DNA from 2 places in the Paenibacillus sp. FSL H3-0321 genome. Region 1 is predicted to be linked to the other one. Evidence: riboswitches for the same ligand, from Rfam matches in the RefSeq annotation. Region 1 holds a riboswitch; the other holds the start of a gene.
The links. Region 1 has a riboswitch for cyclic di-AMP ahead of MHI45_RS21660 (hypothetical protein). Riboswitches for the same ligand answer to the same signal wherever they lie in the genome.
Positions count from the first base shown of each region.

Region 2: linked by a shared signal. The riboswitch ahead of MHI45_RS31780 (KamA family radical SAM protein) and the one ahead of MHI45_RS21660 (hypothetical protein) in region 1 are both predicted to bind cyclic di-AMP.

Region 1 is NZ_JBBODH010000001.1:4,837,065-4,842,518, reverse strand. Features, by position in the region: gene MHI45_RS21685 (spore germination protein) at 1-458, opposite strand, end outside; gene MHI45_RS21680 (ThuA domain-containing protein) at 595-1,230, opposite strand; gene MHI45_RS21675 (SDR family NAD(P)-dependent oxidoreductase) at 1,270-1,992, opposite strand; gene ytxJ (bacillithiol system redox-active protein YtxJ) at 2,189-2,515, shown strand; gene MHI45_RS21665 (glutaredoxin family protein) at 2,512-2,754, shown strand; gene MHI45_RS21660 (hypothetical protein) at 2,951-3,367, opposite strand; cyclic di-AMP (ydaO/yuaA leader) riboswitch at 3,474-3,662, opposite strand; cyclic di-AMP (ydaO/yuaA leader) riboswitch at 4,083-4,265, shown strand; gene MHI45_RS21655 (hypothetical protein) at 4,390-4,899, shown strand; gene MHI45_RS21650 (hypothetical protein) at 4,928-5,380, shown strand.
Region 2 is NZ_JBBODH010000001.1:7,215,367-7,220,820, forward strand. Features, by position in the region: gene MHI45_RS31765 (saccharopine dehydrogenase family protein) at 1-1, opposite strand, end outside; gene MHI45_RS31770 (class I SAM-dependent methyltransferase) at 1-729, opposite strand, end outside; gene MHI45_RS31775 (helix-turn-helix transcriptional regulator) at 916-1,932, shown strand; gene MHI45_RS31780 (KamA family radical SAM protein) at 1,987-3,123, opposite strand; cyclic di-AMP (ydaO/yuaA leader) riboswitch at 3,255-3,393, opposite strand; gene MHI45_RS31785 (hypothetical protein) at 3,377-3,655, opposite strand; gene MHI45_RS31790 (HAD family hydrolase) at 3,824-4,504, shown strand; gene MHI45_RS31795 (mannitol-1-phosphate 5-dehydrogenase) at 4,591-5,454, shown strand, end outside.

The DNA.
Region 1 (5,454 bases):
ATCAGGATGTTCTGGTCCATGCCCTCTTTGTCCGTAAGTCCATCCACAAAAAACAGCGCGGCCTTGATTTCCAGGCTTCCGATGCGCAGCTCTCTGACATTGACGTCGGACATATCGGCACTTATCTCCCTGAAGGACTGTACATCGCGGTGGAACTCTCCGGTATAGGTCAAGGAAGGAGCGGCCTGTTCAGTGTTGTTTTGAGCAGGGGGTGCGGCTGTGGCGGTTTTTTTATTCTGCACGGCGATGCTGGTCTGATCTGCTTCCCCCGTATCTTCGGAGCTTGGAACACCCCCGCCTTTTTTGCCTTCAGCCCGCATTCCCCGGGTGCTCGCCTTGCCCTCTTTCATTCGGAGCCAGATCATTAGGCGGGTTAAGACGACCGGAACGATGAAGATGACAAAACCTTGAAACAGCACCTTCCAGCCGGGCACAAGATCCCATAGCATCTTCCACATTCCATGCGTCCCCCTTTTTATTCGTAACCCTATTTTGACCGAAGCTGGAACATTCATACATCAAAAAAACAGCTGCATGCTCCTCTTGGGAAACGTGCAGCTGTTATGATGTGCTAAAACGATTCAAAGATAGGAGTTACAGCAGACCCGCTGCCCACATTCCGCCTTGGCGGATCATTTGGCGGAACGGCTCTACCGAGAAGGAAGGCAAATGATGCCCCGGCATCAGATAAACTACACGGCCAAGTCCGAACTCATGGCACCAGGCCGCCTGACGCATGGCCCCTTCATGAAGGTACTCTGCCAGCACGGTCGTCTCAAAATAAGGATGCATTTCAAAGTAGTACGGCTCGTCCTCGATGACGAACTCGCTGATCCCCTGCATAATGGGATGCCCGTGTGCCGGTATTTTCATATGCAGGGAGGTGTATTCCGGATGATGGGTGAAATGCGCGCCCAGCATGGCGCCCAGCTCCTGATTCCGCTGCAGGGAGATTCCGTTATGTATAACGAGCAGACCTCCGCCCCCCGCTACATAAGACAGCAAAGCGGCACTTTGCTCCGGGGCTATTTTCTGATCGGAAAATTCGGTATAAGCGATAACCAGCTTCAATCCCTCGAGGTTGTCTTTGTTCAGGAGACTGTAATCTTCAGAAGCCTCCACCTGCAGATCAGGTGACAGAATGCGCTTAATCTCATGATCCACACCGGCAAAAGGATGGTATTTCACCTCACTGTAGCTGCCAAGTGCAAGTGCTTTCCCTTCAGACATGTTCTTCCCGCCTCTCTTCCTGCTTCTCTTAGTGTATAGTTACCAGGGCCAGGCATTGCCGTCCAGGTCGAGATAAGCCGGCTCCTCACCCATATACTTCTTGTGCTCCTGCACGATATTCATAATCTTACGCGCCGACTCTTCAGGAGGAATAGGTGCCTCCAGAGCCTTCTCACCATTCATATAGGACTGCAGCCAGCCGGGGTGAAAGACCATAACCTGCCCGCCCATCACCTTCAAATGGTTGTGCATCAGGGAGGACTGCATATTAAGCGCTGCTTTGGACATACAGTATCCGTACATATTAATCCGTTTGTTCCGGCCAATGCTTCCGGCTTCTGAGGAGATATTAACAATCAATTTCTGCTTGCTCTGCATTAACAGGCCCATCAATTCATTACTGACCCTCAAAGAACCAAGCGTGTTTACATTATAAATGTGAGCCATGGCTTCATCGTCCATATCAACAAGCATCGTGGCATCATCAGCTCTATGAATAATACCGGCATTATTGATAATCATATCAACATGAGCGGTACTGCCCGAAATGCTGCGTGCCGCTTGCTTGACACTCTCACGGTCGCCGATATCCAGCGGAATCAGAGTTAATCGGTCCGGGTACTGCTTTTTCAGTGCGTCCAGCAATTCCGACTCCTTCATATACTGACCGGCAAATACGGAATATTTGTTCTCTAGAAGCCAGCTTGCCAGAAAAAAACCTAAACCACGGTCAGCACCGGTAACAAAAGCAACCCTTTTCATGAATATGGACACACCCTTTACGATTCTTCAGGATACACGCGGCATCTCTTTCACATTAGCATGGCAATCACGTTTTTTCAACGTCCTTCATGGGACTGTAATTCTGCTGAAAGGGGTGCTCTAACTTCCTTTTTGATTTAATTTTGAACTATGTTACAATCGTAGTTACAAGTACTTATAGGAAGGTGAGATACCGATGTCTATCCAACAACTTCACACTCTGGAAGAACTGCAGCAATATGTTGCGCAACCAGGTAAAAAACTGCTTTTCAAGCATAGCACTACCTGCCCGATCAGCGCCAAGGCCAACGAGGAATTCACTGCCTATACGCAAGGCTCCGAGACTCCAGCTGCCATTGTCCATGTGATTGAAGACCGTCCGCTGTCCAATCAGATTGCCGAAGATTTCGGGATCAAGCATGAATCTCCGCAGATCTTCCTGCTGGAAGACGGCGAAGTCCGCTGGAACACCTCCCATTGGAAAATCACCCGGGACGCCATCAAGGCAGCTGTGAGCCAATGAGCCAGCCGGTAATTGTCTATTCCACCACAGGATGCAGCGACTGCAATCAAGTGAAGCAGTGGCTAACCGAGCAAAAGGTTAGCTTCGAGGTGCGTGATGTTATGACAAGTACAGTGTATCAGGAAGAAGTCGAGAAGCTGGGCTTCATGGGTGTGCCTGTTACTGTGTACGAAGGCCGCGCAGTCAAGGGCTTCAACGTTTCCGAACTTAAGGAGCTTATTGGAGCAACCGCTGAATAATTCATAGCGTGAGGCATATAAATATTTATATTCAAGTGGAAACGGCTTTGCCGTCCTTTTTAAGGACGGTACCGTTTCAGCGAGAAATAGAAGGATAAGTTATCGTGTGAAACATATAAATTCTTATATTTTTGAAAAAGGCATCTCCTTGGACCTCTGTCCAGGAGATGCCTTTTATTTGCCCTTTTATTTGGCCTTATCCTGGATTCGTTGAGACATCCGCCAGAAAAGAGACATTTCCGCTGTGGGAATAGATGACGGAATCCGCTCCAAGTCCTTTATAGACCAGTCTGGGATTCATCGAAGTCGTAATTACGTATATTGGCTTTGTCGTCCAGGTCCGGCACATCTGGATATACCGGCAGCATAAGGTCACACTGCTCTCGAACAGAAATACTCTGCCTACCGGAAAAGAGGGGCGGAACCATGTATTCTGATGATGTGTATCCACCACAAGATTGACCTCGATTCCCAGTTCCTCCAGACGCCGCTTCTCCGCTGCATTGTTGGCGATTCCTGCGATCTTGTAGCCTCTGAACTTTAAGATTTTGATAAAATGCTCCCCCGCTTTAGTCGGAGCGTTAATGAGTACATATTCTTCCGAATTCGCCATATCTTCCTCTCCTCCGGCCTAGGACTTCCATTCATTTGCCCGTACGAACACAGCAAAAAACCACAAAGGAATTCCCTCTGTGGTCCAATTAACGGTCACATTGTGCTCATCCTCTCTAATACGCTTACGAGGTTAGCTGTCGGATTCGGGCAGTGAGAGTCGCCCTACCTGTATCCATGCGAGCATTCTCTCGCACTTTCACAGGATTCACCCCATAACCGGCTCCGACTCTCACATCGGCTGCCGATTGTTGGTTCCCCCGCTTTCCATAACGGAAATTAAGCGGACTGCGTATTCGATTGTGTAGTAAACAGAAGTAATCATACTCTGGCGATCACGGCCTTGTAAACCGCCAAACCTGCCAAAATAATGCATTTAGTAAACCCAATCCAGATCGGGTAGCGCTTACTTAAGCCTCAATCTCATCATTCCTCTTATTTACTCGGCTTATCAACGATTTGCGAAAAAGCATTCAGCGTTGTGATTATATTCACCCGCTGTTGAGCAAATTGCCTTTTGGGCTCTAATCACCCTAAATCAAAAGCAGTCGTATGCACGAGATAAAAAGCTGAAAATCGTTGATAAACACCCTTTTAGCACTTCTTATCGTTTCTTTTGCCATAATCCCCTGAAAATCGGCTCAGAAGAATGTTTTTTTCTTTTTACAAAGCTCATGCGAAAAGGTATGATTCGGTTTGAATCCAATGCATGAAATGCGATATGAACGCTGAATTCCCGCAATGCGGGAAACGGGGGAACCATCAGGCCCGCAGGGCCTTACCTGGAAGATAAGAATCTTTCTTGGGGTGAATCCGAAGGAGACTGTGGTCTCATTAGGTAGGGCGACTCTCACCGTCCGAATCCGACAGCTAACCCCGTAAGCGACTAGAGAGAACCTTGATCCGCCACGTGTTTTCGCCAGGTGTATTTAAGCCTGTACCAAAACCGCAGCAGAGGTCCTCCTCTGCTGCGGTTTTTTGTGCTGAGGCTGCAGCTTATAAATGGGTAGGAGGGAAAACGAAATGAACCAGCGCAGGCTGTCACGTATAGAAGTGTTTGTATTCGATGCCCCCTGGCCATTCCATCATGCCGCGGAGTCATCCGGCAAGTGCCGGTATGGTGTGCTGAAGCTTACGTGCAAGGCTGGGTGCAGCTGGGGAGCGGGGATACTGTCTGCGGAAGGCGATCATTTTGACGTCATTAAATGGAGCAGCTTTCTGAGAAGTATACGCAATCACAGGCTAGAAGAAGCCATAGAAATTGTACAGCAGCTAGGTGCGCAGTGGGAGCCGGGTCAGCAAGAAATCGTGCAAACGGCCCTGCTGGATTTAAAAGCCAAGCTGCAAGGCAAGGTCGTCACGTCACATCTGCAAATGGTCCCCTATTCCCGTACGGCTGGGGCCGGCGGTACGCCCCCCTTCAGACGGATGTACTATAAACCTTCAAGTTCCCTGCTGCATAAAGGCAGCTGGCAGGAACCGGACATAGCCGAGCTAATGGACAGATCCATCACTTATTTCTCCATCTTATAATTTCTTATTCAGGAAGGAACGTGAAGACATGCCAGACCCATTATCCCCGGAATGGACAGCTGCCAGCGAGTTTGCGGAATATGTCCAAAAGAACACCGGAAATATTTATGCACTCACCAGTCTGCTGCTGGGAGAGGGTGCCGTTGCGGAAAAGACTGCGATGAAAACCTTCACTGAGCTTTATACCCGGTACCTTCATGATGATTTCATCCCGCAGCCTTTCTCTCTGGATGCGTACCGGGAGTGCATTCAGCAGTGCTCCCGGGCTGCGGAGGAGTGCAGCCTCTTTGTTTCCAATGGATTAGCCTGGGAGGATCAGATTGTGCAGGTGTTATGGTACGGCATGCTGCTGCCCCTGCCGGCAATCAGCACCATTCTTGAGCAAAGCGTGCCGGTGCTGAAAACCCGGCTGAGACATGTGCGCGAGCAAATGTGCCGGTTGGAAACGTTGCGGCCTGAAGCAAACTTGTTTGTTGTATAGCTTCGTATGGAATATAGCAACTTGTCAAAGCGCATGAAAAAGCCGCAGCATAGTGCTGCGGCCTTTTCTATTTA
Region 2 (5,454 bases), 2.4 Mb from region 1:
TTTCGCAACCTCTTTTCCGTGCTTCACAGCGAACCAGCCATCTATCAGATAGGAGCTGAAAAAGCGGGTGACACCGGAGAACCCGCTGCTTGCGAGCAACGTTAGAAGTTCATGTTCCGGAAGGGGGAAGGAGGTTTCACCGATGGAATGCTCGAACCATTCGCATTCCTGCCCGGAAATCCCGCCAGCCAGCATGTGGTTTTTCCACGCCTTTAGCGGCAAGGACCCGGGGATAGAACGGACGTCCCCGCTTAAGGTTGCCACAACCAGTATCGCCCCCTCCTGAAGCCGGCTATGGATTTCTTCCAGCATCCGCTGCTTCTGTCCGGTTTCCTTGACAAAGTGAAGCACTAGCATGCATGTGGCAGCGTCAAACAGCTTGTTCTTATCCAGTTCATCAACCGTGCTCTGCTGGAGAGTGATTTCAGCGGCCAGCTCCGTGCGCTGCATCCGCTGCCGGGCAAGCTCAAGCATCGCCGTTGACAGATCAATGCCAGTGAGCCGCCAGTGCTCATGCTGTGCGCCGAGGGTTATCAATTCTTGTCCGCCTCCGGCCCCGACAATCAGCAGGTCTGCCGGAGTTTCACCGCCGAGGTGTGCACTCAGCAATTGCTCCATGATGTCATAGAGCAGAGGATACCCCGGTATTTTTGCAGCGATTGTTGTCTCGTAATGCTGAACATCGGGATGCTCCCAGTCTCTGGCATGATGTAAATGTTTCTCTTGCATGATATCTGCTCCTGTCTCTATAGCTTGAATGTGAGTTCTCCTGATATATAATAAGAATTATTACTAATTATCAGGATTAAACACGGAATAGGCTATCCCACATATGTGGGATTTGGAAAGGACATCAGGATGAGCGAGGTTCTAAAAAGCTTGAGGACGCTGGAAATCAACCGGCAGGAGATGAGAATGACATCTCCGCAATACAGGGAGGCGGTAATCTCCAAGCTGCGGCAGTACATTCCGTTTACCGCTGCCTGCTGCACTACCGTGGACCCGCATACGCTGCTGTCCACCGGGGCGATCACAGAGCAGGGTCTTGAGGATCTGCACCCGCAGCTGTTTGAATATGAATATCTGCATGAGGATTATATGAAGTATGAGCAGTTGGCCGCAGCGGCAGTGCCGGTCGCCTGTTTAAGCGGTGTAACGGAAGGGCAGCCCGGGCGGAGTGAACGTTACCGCAACGTACTCCAGCCTGCGGGCCTGGGAGACGAGCTCCGGGCTGCGCTGGTTGAAGGCGGTGGCTGCTGGGGGTTCTTAACCTTGTTCCGGTCACAGCACGAACCTCCTTTTCAGGAGCGGGAGTGTGCGGTGATCGCATCTGTTGTTCCGCTGATTGCCGGCGCACTCCGCAGCTATGCCTCCGAGCCCCCTCTGGGACGGATGGATAGCGCACCGGAGGACAGTGGAATCATGATTCTGACGGACCAGCTGCTTCCGGTCAGCGCGAATAGTGCGGCTCAATATTGGATGAGTCGTCTGCAGCAGCTGGAACGGTTGGATCACGGAGTTCTTCCCCGGCCGGTCAACGCCGTATGCCTGCGGGCACTTGGCGAGAATACGGAACCAGGAGGGTTGCCTTCCAAGGCGAAATTATGCCTGCGTGTCGAGGATGGGGCTTACTTGACAGTTACGGCCAGCAGGCTTGAAGGAAGCGGCGGGAAGACGGAGCTGGCCGTTGCCTTTGTCTATGCCAAGTCCTCGGAGATCTTCCGGCTGCTGGCCGATGCCTGCCAGCTGACCGCCAGGGAGAAGCAGCTGGCCGAGATGCTGTCCCGGGGATTATCCACGAAGGAGCTGGCAGAGTCGCTGCATATTTCTGCGTACACCGTACAGGATCACCTGAAATCGATCTTCTCCAAGACCGGCGTATCCAGCCGGAGAGCACTCATCAGCAAGCTGTTCTCACAGGGGATGGAATAGCCGGTAAGCACGCTAAACAGTCCCGATGCTGATACAAGGGGACTGTGCTGGCTTTTATAGGAGCTGCGGGATCTGGGAAGTGGAAGCAGGATGGGTCCAGTGCTTCTCGCTGCCGGGAAGATCATCGAACCATTCCGCATCCGGTGGACATTCCAGGATCATAAATTTGCCGTACTCCTGCGCTCTGGACTGATGGTATTTCAGATAGGCCTTGCCGTCTTCAATCGCCAGTATCTCGATTTTGCCGGAGGAGTGGCTCATGGATAGACGGACTCTTTTACCCAGACCTGAGGTTCTGGCCTTGGCTTCCTCAACAATGTTGTAGACACGCTCCAGCGGCAGAACGAACTCGCGGTTGCCGGCAATGGGCCGGTTCACGAAGAAATAATAGGGAGTGACTCCGGCCCAGGACAGCCGGTCGAGCAGTTCTCCGAGTACCGCCGGATCATCGTTGATGCCTTTCAGCACCGGCGTTTGATTAACCACGATTGCCCCGGCATTATGAAGTGCTCTGAATGCTTGTTTGGCTTCGGGCGTAATTTCCCGGGGATGATTAATATGCGCCATGACGTAAATGCGTTTGTCCTCCGATGAATAGGTACGGATTAGTTCCAGCAGTTCTTCGTCCTGATAAATGCGCATGGGATTAAATACGGGGATTTTGGAGCCCAGCCGGATAATCTTCACATGGTCAATGGATCTCAGACTTTCGATGATGAAGCGCAGCTTGGAGGTAGAGAGAATCAGGCTGTCTCCGCCGGTAAGCAGCACATTATTGATCTCAGGATGATTCCTGATGTATTCCAAGCCCGGAGCCACATCGGTTTGTGCTTCCTTCACATCATTGCGGAACAGGCGCTTGCGGAAGCAGTAGCGGCAGTAAGCTCCACACACCTCGGAGACAATCAGAAGGGCCGTTGTTCTGTATTTGTGCTGACATCCCGGCACTACATAATTCATTCCCTCATCGGATGCATCCCAGCAGCCGTACTCCGCAAGTTCACCTTCACTTGGAATGACGAGCCTGCGGATCGGATCACCCGGGTCGTCCCAGTCGATCAGCGACAGATAATAGTCATTGACCCGAAAGGCGAATTTGCCGGTGATCTCCTTCAGCTTTTCTTTCTCCGTTTCAGACAGCATGGCAACCTTGCTGATATCCGTTATGTACCTTACCTTTTGCACTTGCATCTCTCCTTGGTCTCATAGTGTGAGAAGTAAGGGAGCCTTGAGGTCGATAGCCAAACTGCTGCCAGCAGGGTCATGAGAATACAAAAAAGAGACCCTTAGCAAGGGTCTCTGGTTATGAATATACCTAAAAAAGCAGACCCATCCACTACTGACGAGGTTAGCTGACGGACTCGGGTAAGATGGTACCCTACATTCTGTGAATGATTCGCCCCAAAAGACTGGTTCCCCCGCTTTCCTGCCCAAAGGCTGGAAATTAAGCGTAGATAAAGTATAACCCGGAAAGTTTTGAAAAGTCAAAGCAAAACTTGCCCGCGGCAAGGCATACGGGACCAAGCCCAATCAGCAGAGTAGAAATTTTTTTTGTTGTGGGATTGCCGGTCTTCTTGAAACGCATCATACGCAGAGTCCCGGCCGCAAGACATAGATACGCAAAATCCTTTGTACAGAAAGGTTTTTTTGTTTTTTTGGTGCAAACAGGAGCGTCCGGGAAAACGCTTTTTTTAGGCTTGTCCCCGGTTTCGTTTTTGTGCAATTGTAACCGCCCTCATATGATGGAAGATAAGCTGCCCCGGTTGACGCGGCCAGAAAACCTTTGTTATGGTTTTTACAGACAGACGCCAGCCGGAAGCATTTTTGGAGGCGAATTGCACGATTTTGTGTGAGCTTAGCTTACCGGACTACTGCGAGGGAGATGGTTGATTTGATCAAAGGGATTATATTTGATTTTGACGGAACGATTATCGACACGGAAACAGCTTGGTACACCGCTTTTAGCGAAGCCTATGGAGAGCATGGGGTAGACCTGTCGCTGGAACAGTATTCTACTTGCATAGGCACCAGCCTTAACAGTTTTAATCCCTACGAATATTTGATGACTGACCTTAAGCTGCCTATCGACCGGATGGCATTCAGAACAGCGGTCCAGCAGAGGCACAGCAAGCTGATGGAGCTGGAACAGATGCGGCCGGGAATTCAGCAATATCTGGATGCTGCCAAGGACGCCGGACTGCGGATTGGCCTTGCTTCCAGCTCCTCTATGGACTGGGTGGAACGGCATTTGGAGCTGCTGGGCATACGCGATTATTTCGAGAGCATCCGCACCTCGGATCATGTGGAGAAGGTGAAGCCTGATCCGGAGTTGTATAACCAGGTCATGTCCTCTCTTGACATTAAACCACATGAGGCAGTCGCTATTGAGGATTCGCCAAACGGCGCAAGAGCTGCAGCTGCTGCTGGAATGTTCTGTGTGGTGATCCCGAATGCCATTACCCGCTTTCTTGAATTTGATATGCCGCATCACCAGACCGAAAGCCTGAGTCTTTTGGACTTCGATCACGTAGTTTCCCGGAGTTGCTTCGAAATCTCTGGTGTGCAGGTATAAAACACTACAGTGTACTAATTTCTGCGTATAACAACTATAATTTGTGAAATTATAAAGAGCTGAAATTACTTAAGGGGGACACCGATTTGAGAGCCGTACATTTTGGAGCGGGCAATATTGGCCGGGGATTTATCGGCCCAGTGCTGTCAGACTCCGGTTATGAGGTTTGTTTTGTCGGAAGAAATAGGCTGAAAATCGCTCAGCTGCAGGAACGGGGGCGCTATCCTGTTACCCTTGCCAATGATGAGCGGGACCGCTTTATTGTGGAGAATGTAACCGCCCTTCATCTGAAGGATCAGGAACAGGTGGCCCAAGCTGTAGCAGAGGCTGAGATCGTGACGACAGCGGTCGGGCTAACAGCGCTGAAGGACATTGCCGGAGCCATCGCGCAGGGTATCGAGAACAGGCTAAACAGCAACGCCTATCCGAAGCCGCTTCATATTATTGCCTGTGAGAATGGCGTTGGGAGCAGCCAAAAGCTTAAAAATCTGGTCTACCGCCATTTAAAGCAGCCTTTAAAGGGGCGTGCAGACCGCTGTGTCGCCTTCCCCGATGTTATGGTGGATCGCATCGTTCCAGTACAGACGCATAAAGATCCGCTGGAAATCGTAGTGGAGCCGTTCAGTGAATGGGTCATTCCCCGCAGCGAATTAATCGCTGATTATACGGAAATCAAAGGCGTCCATTATGTAGACTCCCTCGATTCCTATCTTGAACGGAAGCTGTTTACGGTGAATACCGGGCATTGCAGCGCAGCGTATTTTGGTTACCTGGAGGGCTGCTCCAGCATTCAGGAGGCGATGTCCGACCCCGGAATTAAGGACCGTGTCCGCGGAGTGCTGCAGGAGACCGGCGCGTTGCTGGTCCATTTATACGGTTTTGATCCTGCGGCGCACGACAGATATATCCATAAGATCATGGACCGGTTCATCAACCCGAACTTCAACGAT